4 regions of the Shinella sp. 20P9.1.1 genome follow, and region 1 is predicted to be linked to each of the others. Evidence: riboswitches for the same ligand, from Rfam matches in the RefSeq annotation. Region 1 holds a riboswitch; each other region holds the start of a gene.
The links. A riboswitch is a leader RNA that binds a small molecule or an ion and turns the genes downstream of it on or off. The one in region 1 is predicted to bind cobalamin.

Region 1 (4,206 bases):
TCGCCGCGCCGCTTTTTCGCTCGCCGTGCTCATGGCCACGACGGGCATGGCCAGCGCCGCCGAGCTCAACGTCTATAACTGGGGCGAATATATCAATCCGGAGGTCTTGAAGAAGTTCGAGGAGGAAACCTCGATCAAGGTCAACCTCTCGACCTATTCCTCCAACGAGGAAATGCTGGCCAAGATCCAGGGCGGCGCCACGGGCTATGACATCGTCTTCCCGTCCGTGCATATGCAGGACATCATGGCCAAGCTCGATCTTCTGGAGAAGACCGACATCAACAAATATGAAGGCTTCAAGAATATCGATCCGGCCTTCCTGCGCGCCAAGAGCGACCCGAACGGTGAATATTGCCTGCCCTATGCCTGGGGTTCGGTCGGCATCATGTACAACCGCAAGGTGCTCGGCAAGGATATCACGGGCTGGAAGGACCTGATCGAGACCGTGAAGGCCAAGGGCCTGAAATTCACCCTGCTCGACGACATGCGCGAAGTGCTGGCGGTCGGCCTCATCCTGAACGGCCACAAGATCAACTCGACGGACCCGGCCGAATTGCAGCAGGCGGCGGACACGATCATCGCCATGAAGCCGGATGTGGCGGCCTTCACCTATGACGAGCGTCCGATGGTGCAAGCGGGCGACGTGGCGGCCGGGCACGCCTTCGTCGGTGCGATGGTGGATATCTTCGCCAATGAAAAGGACCTCGGCTACGTGATCCCCGAGGAGGGGGCGACCATGTACCAGGAGGATATCTGCGTGCTGAAAACCGCGCCGAACAAGGACAACGCGATCAAGTTCCTCCAGTTCTATACGCGCCCGGAAATCGTCGCTCTCAACGTCTCGCAGCAGACCAACGGCACCGCCAACGTGCCGGCGCGGGAATTGACCCCGGAAAAGATCAAGAATAGCAAGGAAATCAACCCGCCGGCCGAGACGATGGCACGTCTCCAGATATTCGAGGATCTGGGTCCGGCCCTGCGTCAGGTGGACCGTGTCTGGACGCGGGTCAAGACGGCGCAATGAGCCCGGTGTGAGTGCGGTTGATACCCGCCCGTCTTTGGACGGGCGGGATTTCGAAGAGAGGGGCGACGTGTCGAAACGCATTCTGAAGCTCGTTCAGTCCGACGACCTCAGGCGGTCCAAATCCGACAAGCTGATCGCCCATTACATCGAGCGCAACATCGCCGAGCTGCCCTTCGAGACGGCGCGGTCGATCGCCCAGCGCTTGGAACTCTCGCCCATGACCATCGGCCGCTATCTGCGCCGCATGGGTTTCGACGGGCTCGACGAGCTGAAGAGCGAGCTGCGCCGCGGCAGTTCCAACCCCGCCTGGCAGGTCAAGGGACAGGTCGGGCGATTGGAGCAGGACCGCAAGGACGGCAAGCTGCTCGCCGGGCTCATCCAGCAGCAGATCGACAATCTCGGCGAGATTTACGCCATCACGACCGCGCCGGAATGGCAGCAGACGATCGACGCGCTGATCGGCGCGACGGAGGTCTATGTCGCCGCCTATCAGAACGTGCGCGGCATCGCGCAGTATTTTGCAAGCCAGCTCTCCTACACCCGCCCGCGCGTGCAATTCGTCGACGGCGTCAACGGCACCTATGCCGAAGTGCTCGACGGCTCCGTCGAGGGGCGGCTGCTCTTCCTGCACGACGTACGCCGCTTTGCCGCCAAGGCCCGGCCGCTGGCGCTGGAAGCCCGGCGGGCCGGCGTGAAGGTCGTGCTGCTGACCGATGAATTCTGCCCCTGGGGGCCGGAAGTCTCCGACATCTGCCTCATCGTGCCCGGCTCGCACGGGCCGCTTTGGGATGGCGCCGCGACCATGACGGCGGTGATGGATCTCATGTTGAGCAACATCATCGTCGAGATGGGCGACGAGGTGAGCGAGCGTGTCGACCGGCTGACACGCCTGCAGGATGTCTTCGGGGATTTCGAAAGCTGATTTTCACCGTCACCTTGACGCCGCCGAACGGTGCGGACTAAGGATGGGACGACGGTTCCCCGAAGGATGACTCCCAGGGGATTAATAGGGAACACGGTGCGGATGACCCAACAGGGACCCATTCCGTGGCTGCCCCCGCAACTGTAGGCGGATTGCCGCCTGTCCTCGTGACGCGTCTCGCGTCATGCCACTGTGCGTTTGCACGGGAAGGCAGACAGGCAGCAGATATCCGTGAGCCAGGAGACCTGCCGTCAGAGCCGAGAGTGCTGCTTGCCATGCACTCCAGATCCAAGTCACGGGCGGGGAAGCCCGGAACAGGAGACGCCATGACGAGCCAGACTGCCGCCCGCGGCAGACCCCTAATCGTTTTCTCCCGACCGCATTCGGTGCGCCCTTCGTGGTCCATCGGCTGAGCCCGCACGCCTTCACTCTCCGGGAGAAATCCATGACCTTGTTTTCCGCGGCCCTGCGCGCCGCATCCCTCGCTTCCGCCCTTGCCGGCGCGGTAACCCTCATCGCCTCCGGCACGGCCCAGGCCGCCGAGACGCAGTATCCGCTGACGCTGCAGAATTGCGGCCGCCCGGTCACCTTCCAGAAGGCGCCGACGCAGACCGTTTCGATTGGCCAGAGCTCGACCGAAATCCTCTACATGCTCGGCCTGGCCGACAAGGTGGTGGGCACGGCGCTGTGGGTCGGCCCGGTCATCAAGGGCTATGAAGACGTCAACGCCAGGATCGACCGTCTGGCCGACAACGAGCCGAGCTTCGAAAGCGTGCTCGCCAAGAAGCCGGATATCGTCACGGTGCAGTTCCAGTGGCAGGTCGGGCCGGAAGGCGTCGTTGCCAAGCCCGAGCAGTTCGAGGAGCTCGGCATTCCCGTCTACACCTCGCCGTCCGATTGCGTCGGCAAGGAAAACAGCGCGGCCAGCGACGGCGTCCGCCATCAGGTCTTCACCATGGAGCTGGTCTATCAGGAGATCCGCGAGATGGCGCAGATCTACGATATCCAGGACAAGGGCGAAGAGGTCGTTGCCGCGCTGAAGGCACGCGAAGAGGCGGCCCGTGCCAAGGTTGCCGCCGCCAAGGACAGGCTCTCGGCCGTCTTCTGGTTCTCCAGCGCCGCCGATGCCGATCCCTATGTCGCCGGCAAGAACGGCGCGCCGGGCTACATCATGTCGGCGCTCGGCATCGAAAACATCATCAAGACCGAGGACGAATGGCCGACCGTCGGCTGGGAAACCATCGCCAAGGCCGCGCCGACGATGATCGTCGCGGGCTCGATGGAGCGCCGCCGCTATCCGCTCGACAGCCTTGAGGCGAAGCTCGACTTCCTGAAGACCGACCCGGTCGCAAGCCTCATGCCGGCGGTGAAGAGCAACTATGTCTTCGACATGGACGCTCAGGCGATGAACCCGACGATCCGTACCATCGAAGGCATCGAGCGTCTGGCCGATGCTATTGAAAAGGCTGGTTTGGCCAAGTGATCTCCGATCGTCCCATCCTGCTTCGGACGGGCGCCGCTTTCGCGGCGCTCCTTCTGTTGCTGTTTGCGCTCGGCGTCGGCGCCGCAGTCGGCGAGACGGCCATCCCTCTCGACGTGGTCGCCAAGACGGTGGCCAACCGCCTCTGGCATGCAGGCTACCCGCTGGAGCCGATCGACGAGGGCATCATCTGGAACTACCGGCTGAGCCGGGCGATGGTGGCTGCCTGCTGCGGCTCGGCCCTGGCGCTCTGCGGCGTCATCCTGCAATCGCTGCTGCGCAATGCGCTGGCCGATCCCTATATTCTCGGCATCTCCGCCGGCGCTTCGACCGGTGCCGTCAGCGTGGCGATTCTCGGTATCGGGGCCGGTGCCCTAACGCTGCCGGCCGGCGCCTTCCTCGGCGCGCTCGTCGCTTTCGGCCTCGTCAGCGCGCTCGCCTTGCGCGCCGGGCGCGGCACGAGCGCAATCATCCTGGCCGGCATCGCGGGCTCGCAACTCTTTAACGCGCTCACCTCCTTCATCGTCACCAAGGCGGCGAGCGCGGAGCAGGCACGCGGTATCATGTTCTGGCTGCTCGGCAATCTCTCGGGCGTGCGCTGGCCGGATGTCTGGCTGGCGCTGCCGGTAGCGATCCTCGGGCTTCTCGTGTGCCTGTGGCACGCCCGCGCGCTCGATGCCTTCACCTTCGGCACGGAATCGGCCGCCTCGCTCGGCATTCCCGTGCGCCGGGTCTATGTCGTGCTGATCGCCATTTCCGCGCTGATGACGGCGACCATGG
Region 2 (4,206 bases), on a different contig from region 1:
GGAGAAATCGCCGAGCGGCCCGAAGGCCTTCAGCTTCATGCCGGGGCGCAGATGATCGAACATCCAGCGCGTGCCGATCGAGTTCTTCTGCGCTTTCACCGTCACGGCGACGGAGAAGGGCCGCGAAGGTGTCGAGGAGAGCGTGTAGGTGCGCATGACAGGCTCGTCTTCCGACACCGGCAGTTCCAGCGTGACGAACTGGCCCGGCAGATAGCGGAACCAGTTCTTCTGATCGGAGCTGAAGGTGAACGTCATCACATCGGCCGTCTCCACGGTCGCGGCGATGCATTCAAGCAGGTTATGGCGATCGTGCCAGGGGTGAAGTTCGTCGAAATGGCGGAAATGGCTCGAAATCGTCATGTCAGGCCACCCGCGACATCGGTTGCTTGTTGTCCAGCCGGTCGATCATGAAATTCGAATACCATTCGACGAACTGCATGACGCCGCCCTCGTCCTCCGGGGAATAGGGGCCAGGCTGGTAAGCCGGCGAGCGAATGCCGAAAGCGTTTTCCTCGACGATCTGGCGGTCCTGATCGTTGGTCTCGGTCCAGACATGGGTGAGCTCGTCGAGCCGGTAATCGACACCCTCGACGGCATCCTTGTTGACCAGCCACTTGGTCGTGACCTGCGTCAGCTCGGGGCCGAGCGGCAGGACGCGGAAGGTAATGGCATGATCGGCCAGCACATGGTTCCACGTCGTCGGATAGTGGAAGAGCAGCAGCGTGCCGATGCCACTTTCCTGCACGTCGTTCGACAGCGGGCGCTGGACGGCGCGCGCACCGGACATGGTGTAGCTCTCGGCATCCTGGATGAGCGGCATGCGGGCCGCGCGGAACTGGCCGGTCGGCGACATGCGGAACTCGCTCGGCAGGCCGGATGCTTCGCATTTCGCCCAATGCGCGGCAATCACAGGGTCGTCCTTGGCGCCCTGCACGCCCGTCGCAGTCGGTGCTTCCGGATAGGTGCGGCAGAGTTCGGGATGGTTGGCGGCGCAGTGATAGCACTCGCGGTTGTTTTCCCAGACGAGCTTCCAGTTGCCCTTCTCGATGATCGTGCTTTCGAAGGCGACCTTGGTTTCGCCGAGCCGGTGGCGCGCAAGATAGGGTTCGGCATTGGCACGGAAGGCGGAGAAATCCGGGGTTTCGTCGGCGAGGCAGATGAAGATGTAGCCGCCGAGGGTCTCGCAATGGATCGGTTTCAGGCTATGCTGCGTCCTGTCGAAATCCTCCGCCATGTGGCGGGCGAAGAGCAGCGAACCGTCGAGCTCGTAGGTCCACTGGTGATAGGGACAGACGAGCTTGGCCGAGGTGCCCTTGTGCTGGGTGCAGACGCGCGAGCCGCGGTGGCGGCAGGAATTGTGCAGCGCGCGGATCGTGCCCGAGCGATCGCGGGTGATGACGACGGGATAATCGCCGACCTGCACGGTAAAATAATTGCCGGCCTTCGGGATTTCGCAGTCATGGCCGATGAACAGCCAGTCGCGATACCAGATCGTCTCCATGTCGAGCTTGTAATGGTCGGGGTCGATGTAGAAGGCCTGTTCGAGGCTGTGGCCTTCACGCCGGTTCTTGAGCTTGCGGAGCACGTCGCTGCGGATATCCATGGCAATCCTCATAGGTCCAGTTTGGGGATGAGGCGCACGGAGGAGACGGCATCCGGGCGTGAAAACGCCCGGCGTGCACGCTTCCCGGCCGCCCGCCGCAGCCAGTCACGATCTTTTCTCCAGGCTGGTTTCCGGGCTGAGGAGTGGTCATTGCAGGACAGGACCTGCGGACCGATGCGGCGCCTTCCCAGACAGTCCGTCCAGTGGCTTTGTGCCGCGTTTTCTCCAACACCGTTGCGGGGGCAGCGCCGGAATCTGACCGGCTTCCCAATTCTCCGCCCTCCCTAGAAGGCGACACCTTGAGTGTCTTTATCTAACCGCAAGAATCGTCGTTCGACATGCCAAAAAACGACGTGACTTCATGATTTGACGACAGTCGAAAAATGAATGAGAGTCTTTTAGAAACGACATTTGTCGATTTATATCAATATAATATGCCTTTTAATCATGCGTAGAGGCGCGAGAGCAGGCAAGCTGGGCGCTAAAGAGGCAAGTTGTCATATTGCGACCATCGAAACCGCCCTGCAAGGATTGAGGGTCCGAACGGAAAGGAATGCTTAACGGCGTTTCCATAAACTTCCGCGATCAGGGCGCGAGCACGGAGTGCCGCGCGAACATGGAGCGCCGGGCGTGCAGCAGCAGACGAAGTTTCGATACTACGACGCCGTCGCCTACAAGCGCGCGAACCCGCCGAAATCCGCCGTGCATACGGAATTCCTGCGCACCGGCCGCATCGACCGCACCCCCGACAGCTGGAGCCCGAGCGAGAAGCGCTACCTGTCCTACGAGGAGGTGGCCGAGCGCACGGGCCGCAAGCTGGAACGCGCCGGCTCCGTCACCCACGACCGCATCAACGGGTTTCACCGCTCGATCCAGTTTCCGAAGCTGATCTTCCACCGCACGCTCGCCGAAACGCCGCATCTCGGCTACTGCCACATCACGGTGGCCAATTCGAGTTTCGCGGATTTCCAGAACGTGCAATGGGCCTTCTACATGGCCAATTTCTTTGCCGAGATCGGCGAGGAAGAGCAGTTCTTCGCCGGCATTTCGAAAAAGCAGAGCCGCATGTATTTCGCCGTCGCCATCACGCCGACGGACCACGAAGGCCGCCTGACGATCGATCGCAAGGTGCGCGGCAACGGCGTGATCTTCCGCACGGATGATCCCAAGCTCGCCATGAAGAACGTACTGATGCTCGGCGCCCGCAACGAGGCGCTGCGCAAGATCATCAGCGCGCTTTAAGTTTTCCGGACGCAAAACCGCTTCACACTTTTGCTGGAATTGCTTTTCACGCTCTATACAGCATCCACTCCTTGCCCGCCGGCACCTCGTCGCCGCGACCGTAGACGACGATCTGGTCACCGCCGGATGCCTTCGCCTCCAGAAGCGCCCGCTCGCAGGCCGAGGACAGGTCCAGCGCGCTTTCGGCGCGATCCGACATGCAGACACCGGCCGACAGGGTAAGATGGCCGAGATTGCGGTTGGTGCGCGGATCGCGCAGCGCCACCGTCTGGAAGGCGGCGCGCAGCAGATCGATCAGCCGCTCCACCTCCCCCTCATCCGAAGTGTTGAACAGGAAACCGAAGCGCAGGCCGTCGAAACGCACGGCGAGGTCGTTTGACGGGAAGGCCTGGCGGATGAGGCCGCCGTAGAAGGTCACGAGATGGTCGGACAGCGCCTCTATCTGGGCCGGCGAGAAGCGGCGTTCGGCGTCTACTTCCGCCACGACGACGCCGCAGAGCATCGGCAGGGAGGGGTTCGCATAGACGCGGGCGAGAGCCTTGTTGAAGGCACGGCGGTTGCCGAGCCTGGTCGGCGGGTCGACGAACTTCATCGCCTCGAATTCCGCCATTTCCTTCTGGATGCCGTCCATGGTGGCCGATTGCGCGGCGACCTTCTCGGCCATCTCGGCGGTGTGGGTGACGCGCTGTTCGGTGGCGCGCTGCAGAGCTTCGAGCGAGCTGCCGAGTGCACCGCCGACGCTGCCGATCACCTGCGACGCCTCGCCGATCAGGCGGCCGTAATCGTTGAGCGAGGAGCGTTCCTGGCTGAGCAGGTCCATGAAATTGCTCATCTCGCTGCTGATCGCGCCGGCCGAGCGTTGCAGCACGCTCGCCTCGTGCTGGTGCGGCAGGTATTTCCTGCCGAGTTCGTCGAGCGCGGCCTGGGTCTTGTATTTGCCGAGCGCGATGAAGTCGCGCACGAGATCCGGGTTGCTGCCGGCATAGGCCTCATAGACCAGTTCGTAATTGCGCGGCAGGCCGTCTATGCCCATCTGCTTCATGGCCGTTGCAACGCGCAAGGCGACGTCGGTGGTCGAGGATTTCCTGTTAGCCATTCAGATGCGGACCTGCTTGCGGGACTTTTCACCCTGACCGTAACAGCCCGGTCTTTCGGCCGCTCTAATCCGGCCGTTCGAATTTTAGCCATCCGCCGAACTCTTGGCATTTGCCGACAAAGCGCTGTAAAGGAAGCGGCAAAGACGGAAGGGCGAGATGGCTGATATCGTTGATACGCGCACGGATGCGGAGGAAGCGCTGGCGCGCGCCACCGCAACGCTCGGCCGCGGCGTGCCGGTCGCCATTCCCACCGAGACGGTCTAT
Region 3 (4,206 bases), on a different contig from region 1:
CACTTGCCCACGGCATGCCGGACGACGATTTCGTGCGTGACCAGATGCGCGACTGGATGTGGTCCGATTTCGGCTTCTCCTGGATGATCCTGACCTCGCCGGATGGTGAAAAAATCCTCGGCGTGCATCGTGGCGAAAAGGTTTCCGACCGCAAGGCGCGTGAAAAGCTGCAATGGATGAGCGATCTCACCCGCCGCGCCGAGCGGGCCTATCGCGAGGCACTGTCGCCCGATCGGGGTGGCTGGCAGGTGGCGCGCGCCAAGGAGGACCCGGATCTCCTGACCCCGGCACTGCCGGAAATCCATGTCTCGGGCATGCGGCTCATCGACCGCGTCATGAGCATCGTCGTCGTGCAGGCCGTCGTTCCGAAATCGCTCTATATTCCCGCAAGCCGTCTGGAGCCGACCCTGCTCATCACCGTCAAGCCGGTGTCGCAGAAGATGCTGTCCAGTGCCGAGCGGCGGCTCGGCGTGCATGATCTCGGATTCACGCCCATCGTCACCGAGGAGCCGGGCCTCGTGATGACGCCCGTAGGTGGCGATGCGTATAATCCGATGGTCGCCTCCTGGCGGCCCAATATGCCGGGCTCCTTCGTCTGGCGCTCGGCTCTTCCGCAGATCGCGATTTTCGTGCTGGTCTTTGCCGGCGTCATGCTCTTCGTGACCCTGCGCTTTTCCGCGCTGGTCAGGGCGCTTCAGCGCAGCGAGGCGAAAAACGCCTTCCTCGCCCGGCATGATCCGTTGACGGGGCTGAAGAACCGCAGCGGCTTCGACGAGGAGGTGCGTCGCACCATCGCCAGGGGCAACGGCAAGCCCTTTGCGATCCTTGCCCTCGATCTCGACAAGTTCAAGGCGGTCAACGACCGTCATGGCCATGCGGCGGGCGATATCGTGCTGCAGGCGGTTGCCCGGCGCTTCTCCGATCGTGTCGGCAAACAGGGTTCGGTGGCGCGTCTCGGCGGCGACGAATTCTCCATTCTTCTCAATGGCGATTTTTCCCGCGAAACCCTCGTGGCGCTTGCCGAGGCGCTGGTCCTTGATGCGCAGGTGCCGATCGCCTATGACGGCCAGCTTCTGCTCATTGGCGGCAGCGCGGGCATTGCCCAGTTCCCGGATCACGGCGGCAGCCTGCACGATGTCATGGTGATGGCCGATGCCGCGCTCTATGCGGCCAAACATGCCGGCCGCAACCGTGCCTTTCATGCAGGCGATATCGATGCTGGCACGGTGGCCGAAGCGGGTGCGGCGCGCGCTGCCTGAAGCCGCCGAGACGCTATGAGACAGGTGCGCGGCGCGGGCGGGCTTGATCGTGCCCTAAAGCCGTGCGCATATCCTTTTCAGTCAGGTGCCCGCGACATGCGGGAGAATCGGGAATTCGGTGCGGGTGCAATATCCAGGTCCGGAACGTGCCCAACGCTGTGACGGGGATGGCGTGCACTCCAAAGCTTGAATCGATTCAAGCTTTTGCCACTGGTTCTTGAACCGGGAAGGCAGGTGCGGGCCGTGTGAACCGAAGTCAGAAGACCGGCCTGGCGAGATAGACCGAACCGCGCGGACGGCGGCAGGTTGGACGCATTGTTGGGGAGAAAACGATGCGAACAGAACTCTCGGACGCTCTCGTCCGGGCGGGCGCTTTTCCGTGTGAGGACAAGCAGGCCGTCTATCGTGCCATTGAAACGCGCCGCGACGTGCGTGACCAGTTTTTGCCCGATGCCTTGCCCGACGATCTCGTCGGCCGCCTGCTGCATGCCGCGCACAGCGCGCCGTCCGTCGGCTTCATGCAGCCGTGGAATTTCCTGCTGGTACGCGGCGAGGAAACGCGCCGTGCCGTGCATGGCGCCTTCCTCAAGGCCAATGCCGAGGCGGCGGATATGTTTTCGGGCGAGCGGCAGGCGCAATACCGCGCGCTGAAGCTCGAAGGCATCCTGAAGGCGCCGCTGTCGATCTGTGTGACCTGCGATCCGACGCGGGGTGGCACGGTGGTGCTGGGCCGCACGCACAATCCGCGCATGGACGTCTATTCCACGGTCTGCGCCGTGCAGAATCTCTGGCTCGCGGCGCGGGCGGAAGGGGTCGGCGTCGGCTGGGTCAGCATCTTCCACGACAGCGATATCCGCGACATTCTCGGCATTCCCGCCCATGTCGAAATCGTTGCCTGGCTCTGCGTCGGCTTCGTGGATCAGCTGTATGCGGAGCCGGAACTGGCGGTGAAGGGATGGCGGCAGCGCCTGCCGCTGGAAGAGTTGGTGTTCGAGGAGCGTTGGCCGGCGACTGCATAAAGCCGGTCAGTTGACGCCTGCATCGGCCGGGCGGCCGAGATCGATGGCGGACTCGTTTTCCGGCAAGAAGGCGGGGCCGACGGTGCGCACCTTGCTATGCGTGGGATCGTAGTCACGGTCCTCGATCTTGGCAGGGGTTTTTGCTGTTTCCTGCTTGTCCTGCCGGGTTGTGATCGTCGTGATGGAGCCGGTTTCCGGCAGGGCTTCCTCTGTCGTGCCCCCGCTCGTACCAGCGGTCTCGCCCTTCATCGCCTTCTGGCGCTTGATCATCTCCTGGTAATAGGCGGAGAGATTGCAGCCGCAGGTGCCGGCTTTCGAGAGATCGCGGGTCCGGTAGCTGAAGGCATGTTCGAGATCGCGGTAAGGCCGACCGGTGACGGTGGACGTCATCTGCTCGGTTTCCTGGCCGGGTGTCATCGACTGGTAGAAAAGCTGCGTCTCCGTCTGCGGGCACATCATCGCGCAGACCTTCTGGTCGCGGCGGAAATCGAGCGGCGTCGCGCCCGACGAGATCGGGAAGAAGCCGCCGTCGCAGGTGCGCACGCAGACGGTACGCAGATTGCCATGGCCGGCGCTGCCACCGAGCGAGCGCAGCTGCAATCGCCCGCTGTCTTCAGGCATGGTGCCCAGCGGCAGGGTGCGCGTATCGTCCTGCAAGGTGCGCAGGGTTTCGGTCGCGGCGATCGGCATCACCTTCGCGTCGTCGTTGCAGCCGTTGGTTTCCAGCGTGGCGAGCAGGCGGCTGCGCGGTCCTTGCGAGGATATGCCGCCGGCAAATTCGCGGCGCTTGCGGTCGAGGATGTAGAGGTTGCGCTCCATCTTGCCGATGACTGTTTCCAGCGTGTCGCAGGCCGCTTCGTTCTCGCCGCCGAAGACGGTGATGCTGCCGGACGAGCAGCCGAGGCGGCGCTGGTCGCTCTTGGCCTTGCGCAACTGGATATTCTGGCGGGCGATCGCGCCGGCATATTTGCGCGCGCTTGTGGTGTCGACCATGACCCGAGGGAGGTTTGCCAGTTCCGCCTGAATCCGTTCGCACACGTCGGACGCCGACGCGCCGCCCGAAACGAGGAGCGACAGGCCGGTTGCGAGCGCAAACAAAAGGCGAAGGCGTCCTTTCACGTCCTGATATCCCGTAAGAGAGCTTGGAAGGCGGCCCGAGGCGCACCTTGATCATGTTCCTATCATAAGCCACTGCGCGCGCCGTGCAACGCGCTCCCGGATTTGTGATTAACGGCCGAAGAGATAATATGAATTATCTGGTCAGCTTTGCGCGGACGGCGCAATTGATCTCGCGGGGGGCTTGGTGTAGCACTCTCGGCATATATGCAGCAGCCGGTTACGGCACGGTCGCCTTCCGGCGGCGCAATCATCCCGCAGGCAGGTGACCATGAAGATATCGTCAGTCTTGTTGAGCCCTCTCTATGCGCTGCAACTCGCATCGGGCGCGAAATCCTTTGCCGACAATCCTGTTATCGGCAGCAAGTGGCTCAACAAAAAGGGCCTGCATGAAAAACGCGTGTCGCTGGCCATGCGCATGGCCGCCTGGCGCCGCAGGAAGCTGGAAAACCTCGTCGCGCCGGACCACCGCCGGCAATATGCCGAGACCGGCTTCGTCAAGATCGAGAATTTTTTGTCGCCGGAGGTTTTTGCCGCCGTCACGCGCGAACTGGCCGAGCGCGATTTCGAGCGCTACGACATGAAGCAGGGCGCGACGGTCACGCGCCGCGCGATCATCGATGACAGCGACCTCGAAACCCTGCCGGGGTTCAAGGCCGCGCGCAACGATCCGCGCCTGACCAACCTGCTGCGCTACGTCTCCTCCCATTCCGGCCAGCCCTTGCTGGTGGTTCAGATCGTCATGGCCCTGCCGTCCGTCGTTGCGGCCGGTTCGACCGATCCGCAGACGGCGCTGCACAGCGACACGTTCC
Region 4 (4,206 bases), on a different contig from region 1:
GCGGCCGAAGCCAAAAAAGCCGAAGAGGAAGCCCTGAAGGCGGCCGAGGCGAAGAAGGCTGCGGAAGCGGCGCAGAAGGCTGCCGAGGCGGAAAAGGCCAAGGTCGAGCAGGAGGCCGCGCGCCTGAGGGCTGAAGCCGAGGCCAAGCAGGCCGAGGAAGCCGCCGCCGCCCGCAAGCTTGCCGATGAAAAGGCTGCGGCGGAAGAGAAGGCGAAGACCGAAGCCGCCGCTGCTGAAAAGGCCAAGGCGGAAGCCGCTGCGGCGGAAAAGGCAAAGGCTGAAGAGGCCGCCCGCCTGAAGGCGGAAGCCGAGCAAAAGGAAGCGGAAGCCCGCGCGGTTGTCGAAAAGCAGGCCGCTGAAGCCGAGCGCCTGAAGGCGGAGGCGGATGCCGCCGCTGAGAAGGCCAAGGCTGAAGAGGCCGCACGCTTGAAGGCCGAGGCGGATCGCCAGAAGGCCGAAGAAGCTGCTGCGGCGGAAAAGGCCCGTGCCGAAGAGGAAGCGGCCGCCCGCCAGGAAGCCGAGGCCAAGCGCATCGAGGCGGAAAAGGTTGCCGCCGCCGAGAAGGCCAAGATCGAGGAGGAGGCCGCCGCTGCCCGCAAGCTCGCCGAAGAGAAGGCTGCGGAAGTCGAACGCCTGAAGGCCGAGGCCGCCAAGGCGGCGGCCGATGCCGAAGCCAAGGCCGCGGAAGCCGCGCGTCTTGCCGATGAGGCAGAGAAGCGCGCCGAAGAGGCCGCCGCTGCCCAGAAGCCCGCGGATAGCCAGGAACCGGCCGATAGCGCAGATGATGCGACGGCTGCGCGTGAAAACGCGCCGCAGGACGCCGACAGCGACAATGGCGCGCGCGCCGTCGAAGAGGCGGCGGCCGCAAAACGTGCGGAAGACAAGACGTTCCAAGGCGCTGTCGCCGATGGTTCGGAGAAGGCTTACAAGGACTATCTCTACCAATATCCCCAGGGTCGCTATGTCGATGACGCCCGCAAGCGCATCGCCGCCCTGAGCGCCAAGCCGGAAACGCAGATGGACGAGGACGCGGCAACCGCCGACGCTACGCGCAAGGCCGAGCCGGTCGTCGATCCGCGCGAGACCTATATGGACCGCTCCGTTCGCGCCCAGGCCCAGCGCTACCTGAGCCTGCTCGGCTACAACACCTATGGTGCCGACGGCGTCTTCGGCCCGCGCTCTCGCGCGGCGATCGCCGCCTGGCAGGGCGCGTCCGGCTATCGCGCAGACGGTTACCTGCCGCGCCAGCAATTCCGCGCGCTGCGCGAGGCCGCGCAATATGCCGAGACCCGGCAGGCACGGCAGAATCGCCAGCGCCGCTACCAGCAGCGCGACTACGACGTGCTGGAAGGCCCCGTCGATGGCTACTATGACGGCCCCTATTACCGCGACGACGGCTATTACAACGATGGCGGCGGCGTGGTGATCATCCCCGGCTATTGAGTTTGCGACGGCCGGACGGCGGTTTTGGCACAGGCCATGCCGCTGCCGGTCGATTGACTTCCCGGGGCGGGAAGCATAATCATCAGCGATATTGGATGGTTCCTTGGTCCGGAAACGGACCGGGGAGTAAATGGGAATGTGACGCGGTGGACCCAATCAGGGCGCTGCAATCACGGCCGACCCCGCGACTGTAGAGTAGCGAGGGACGCCCATCCGGAGGGGAGGATGTTCGCGGCGAAGGGCAATGGTGCCTGAAATCGCGAAACGAGAACCAGCCGGAAAAGCCACTGGGTGGCATCACGATAGCCGGGGTTGGACGCCTCTTTTTCTACGAATCGTCCGCCTCTCGTGATTGCCGGAAAACCTGGGAAGGCGAGGGTGACCCGGAGGCGCTGACGCGCCGGACGCTGCGAGCCAGGAGACCTGCCAGACAATGAGGGCATATCGCCCGCCCAGGGGAATTTTCCCCGCTGCCTGCACGGAGGTTGTCATGGCTGTTTCTACCACGTCTTCTGTTGTTCTTTCCGCAAACGATCGTCTCGTTGCCGGCGTTTTCGCCCTGCTGCTCGGCGCCTTCCTCGTCTTCGGCGCCGGCCTTGCGAATTCGGCCGTGCTGCACGACACGGCACACGACACGCGTCACTCCTACGGCTTTCCCTGCCACTAAGGAGTTCTCGACATGATCGTTCGTTATCTCCTGGCTGCCCTGGTGGCCGGGTTGTTCTCCGGCGTGCTCATGACGGCCGCCCAGGAGGCCCGAGTCGTGCCGTTGATTCTGCACGCCGAAGAGTTCGAGGGTGAAGCCGCCCCGGCCGGCGACGGCACCACGCCCGCGACATCAGATGGTGCTGCCACGACGCAGGAGCATTCCTCGCTCGGTGCCGTGATCCTCGATGTCGCCTCGGCGCTCTCGCCTATCTCGGTCGCCTATGCCCATGAGGGCGAGGACCACGAGGACGGCGGCATCATGTTCGGCATGAGCCGCTTCTCCGGCACGCTTCTGGCAAACCTCGTCACGGGCACCGGCTTTGCTCTGCTGCTCGCCGGCTTCAGCCTCGTTTCCGGCAATCCCATCACCGTTGCCAACGGTGCGCTGTGGGGGGCTGCCGGCTGGCTTGCCGTGCATATGCTGCCGGCCATAGGCCTGCCGCCGGAGCTTCCGGGCTTCCCGGCTGCCGATCTGACCCAGCGCCAGATCTGGTGGGTTGCGACGGTCGCGCTTTCGGCGGCGGGTCTCTACCTGCTGTTCCTGAAGCCGGGCATCGTCTCCAAGGTTGCCGGTGTCGTGCTTCTAGCCGCCCCGCAGGTCTATGGCGCGCCGCAGCCGTCCGACATTTCCAGCAACGTTCCGGCCGTTCTCGGCGCGGAATTTGCCGTCGCGGCGCTCGCTACTACGCTGTTCTTCTGGATCGTGCTCGGCCTCTCGCTCGGCTTTGCCAACGAGAAGATCGCCAGGGCAGCCTGACATGAAACAGACATCGCCCGGAGCCGTCCTGGTTCTGGGCGGTGCGCGTTCCGGAAAATCCGCTTTTGCCGAAAGGCTGGTCGCCGAGACCGGCCTTTCGCGTCATTATATCGCCACCGGCCGCGCCTGGGATGACGAGATGCGCGAACGCATCGCCAAACACCGGGAAGATCGCGGAAAAGGCTGGGAAACACACGAGGAGCCGATTGCGCTCGCGGCCTGCATCAAGGATGTGGCGCGCGAGGACCGGACGGTCCTCATCGATTGCCTGACGCTCTGGCTCACCAATCTAATGCTGGAGGAGCGGGATATCACACAGGAATTCGCCGGCCTTTTGTCGGCCATCAACGACGCGCCGGGTCGTCTTGTCTTCGTATCGAACGAAGTCGGCCTTGGCATCGTGCCGGAAAATCGCATGGCGCGTGACTTTCGCGACCATGCCGGGCGGCTGCACCAGCAGGTCGCGGCCCTCGTACCGGAAGTCTATTTTATCGCGGCCGGACTGCCGCTGAAAATGAAGGGTTGAGCCTATGCTGCAACAGAAGATCCCCGCCACCGTCATCACCGGCTTCCTCGGGGCTGGCAAGACCACGATGATCCGCAACCTGCTGCAGAATGCCGGCGGCAAGCGCATCGCGCTCATCATCAACGAGTTCGGCGATCTCGGCGTCGATGGCGACGTGCTGAAGGGCTGCGGCGCTGAGGCCTGCACCGAGGACGACATCATCGAACTCACCAACGGCTGCATCTGCTGCACCGTCGCCGATGACTTCATCCCCACCATGACGAAGCTCCTGGAGCGCGAAAACCGTCCCGATCATATCGTCATCGAGACCTCGGGCCTTGCGCTGCCGCAGCCGCTGATCGCCGCCTTCAACTGGCCGGAAATCAAGACGCAGGTGACGGTCGATGGCGTCATTACCGTGGTCGACAGCGCTGCCGTCGCCGCCGGCCGTTTTGCCGACGACCATGACAAAGTGGACGCGCTGCGTGTCGAGGACGACAATCTCGACCACGAAAGCCCGCTGGAAGAACTCTTCGAAGACCAGCTCACCGCCGCCGATCTCATCGTCCTCAACAAGACGGATCTTCTCGACGCCGCCGGTGTGCTTGCCGTGCGTGACGAGGTCGCCTCGCGTATCGCCCGCAAGCCGTCGATGATCGAGGCGAAGAACGGCGAAGTCGCCGCCGCTGTCCTGCTCGGCCTCGGCGTCGGCACGGAAGACGATATCGCCAACCGAAAGTCGCACCACGAGCTGGAGCACGAGAACGGCGAGGAGCACGATCACGACGAGTTC

Region 2: linked by a shared signal. The riboswitch ahead of AC27VQ_RS23475 (aromatic ring-hydroxylating oxygenase subunit alpha) and the one ahead of AC27VQ_RS01210 (ABC transporter substrate-binding protein) in region 1 are both predicted to bind cobalamin.
Region 3: linked by a shared signal. The riboswitch ahead of bluB (5,6-dimethylbenzimidazole synthase) and the one ahead of AC27VQ_RS01210 (ABC transporter substrate-binding protein) in region 1 are both predicted to bind cobalamin.
Region 4: linked by a shared signal. The riboswitch ahead of AC27VQ_RS22585 (CbtB domain-containing protein) and the one ahead of AC27VQ_RS01210 (ABC transporter substrate-binding protein) in region 1 are both predicted to bind cobalamin.

Annotation. Positions count from the first base shown of each region.
Region 1 covers NZ_JBYOLC010000001.1:265,786-269,991, forward strand. Annotated here, with positions in the region: gene AC27VQ_RS01200 (polyamine ABC transporter substrate-binding protein) at 32-1,024, shown strand; gene AC27VQ_RS01205 (MurR/RpiR family transcriptional regulator) at 1,092-1,946, shown strand; cobalamin riboswitch at 1,982-2,213, shown strand; gene AC27VQ_RS01210 (ABC transporter substrate-binding protein) at 2,392-3,429, shown strand; gene AC27VQ_RS01215 (FecCD family ABC transporter permease) at 3,426-4,206, shown strand, end outside.
Region 2 covers NZ_JBYOLC010000018.1:27,159-31,364, forward strand. Annotated here, with positions in the region: gene AC27VQ_RS23470 (FAD-binding oxidoreductase) at 1-360, opposite strand, end outside; gene AC27VQ_RS23475 (aromatic ring-hydroxylating oxygenase subunit alpha) at 362-1,603, opposite strand; cobalamin riboswitch at 1,709-1,920, opposite strand; gene AC27VQ_RS23480 (DUF6656 family protein) at 2,234-2,845, shown strand; gene AC27VQ_RS23485 (diguanylate cyclase domain-containing protein) at 2,892-3,941, opposite strand; gene AC27VQ_RS23490 (L-threonylcarbamoyladenylate synthase) at 4,099-4,206, shown strand, end outside.
Region 3 covers NZ_JBYOLC010000006.1:73,723-77,928, forward strand. Annotated here, with positions in the region: gene AC27VQ_RS12335 (sensor domain-containing diguanylate cyclase) at 1-1,259, shown strand, start outside; cobalamin riboswitch at 1,326-1,546, shown strand; gene bluB (5,6-dimethylbenzimidazole synthase) at 1,592-2,278, shown strand; gene AC27VQ_RS12345 (DUF2865 domain-containing protein) at 2,285-3,397, opposite strand; gene AC27VQ_RS12350 (phytanoyl-CoA dioxygenase family protein) at 3,666-4,206, shown strand, end outside.
Region 4 covers NZ_JBYOLC010000016.1:22,936-27,141, forward strand. Annotated here, with positions in the region: gene AC27VQ_RS22580 (peptidoglycan-binding domain-containing protein) at 1-1,443, shown strand, start outside; cobalamin riboswitch at 1,523-1,888, shown strand; gene AC27VQ_RS22585 (CbtB domain-containing protein) at 1,934-2,110, shown strand; gene AC27VQ_RS22590 (CbtA family protein) at 2,123-2,908, shown strand; gene cobU (bifunctional adenosylcobinamide kinase/adenosylcobinamide-phosphate guanylyltransferase) at 2,910-3,434, shown strand; gene cobW (cobalamin biosynthesis protein CobW) at 3,439-4,206, shown strand, end outside.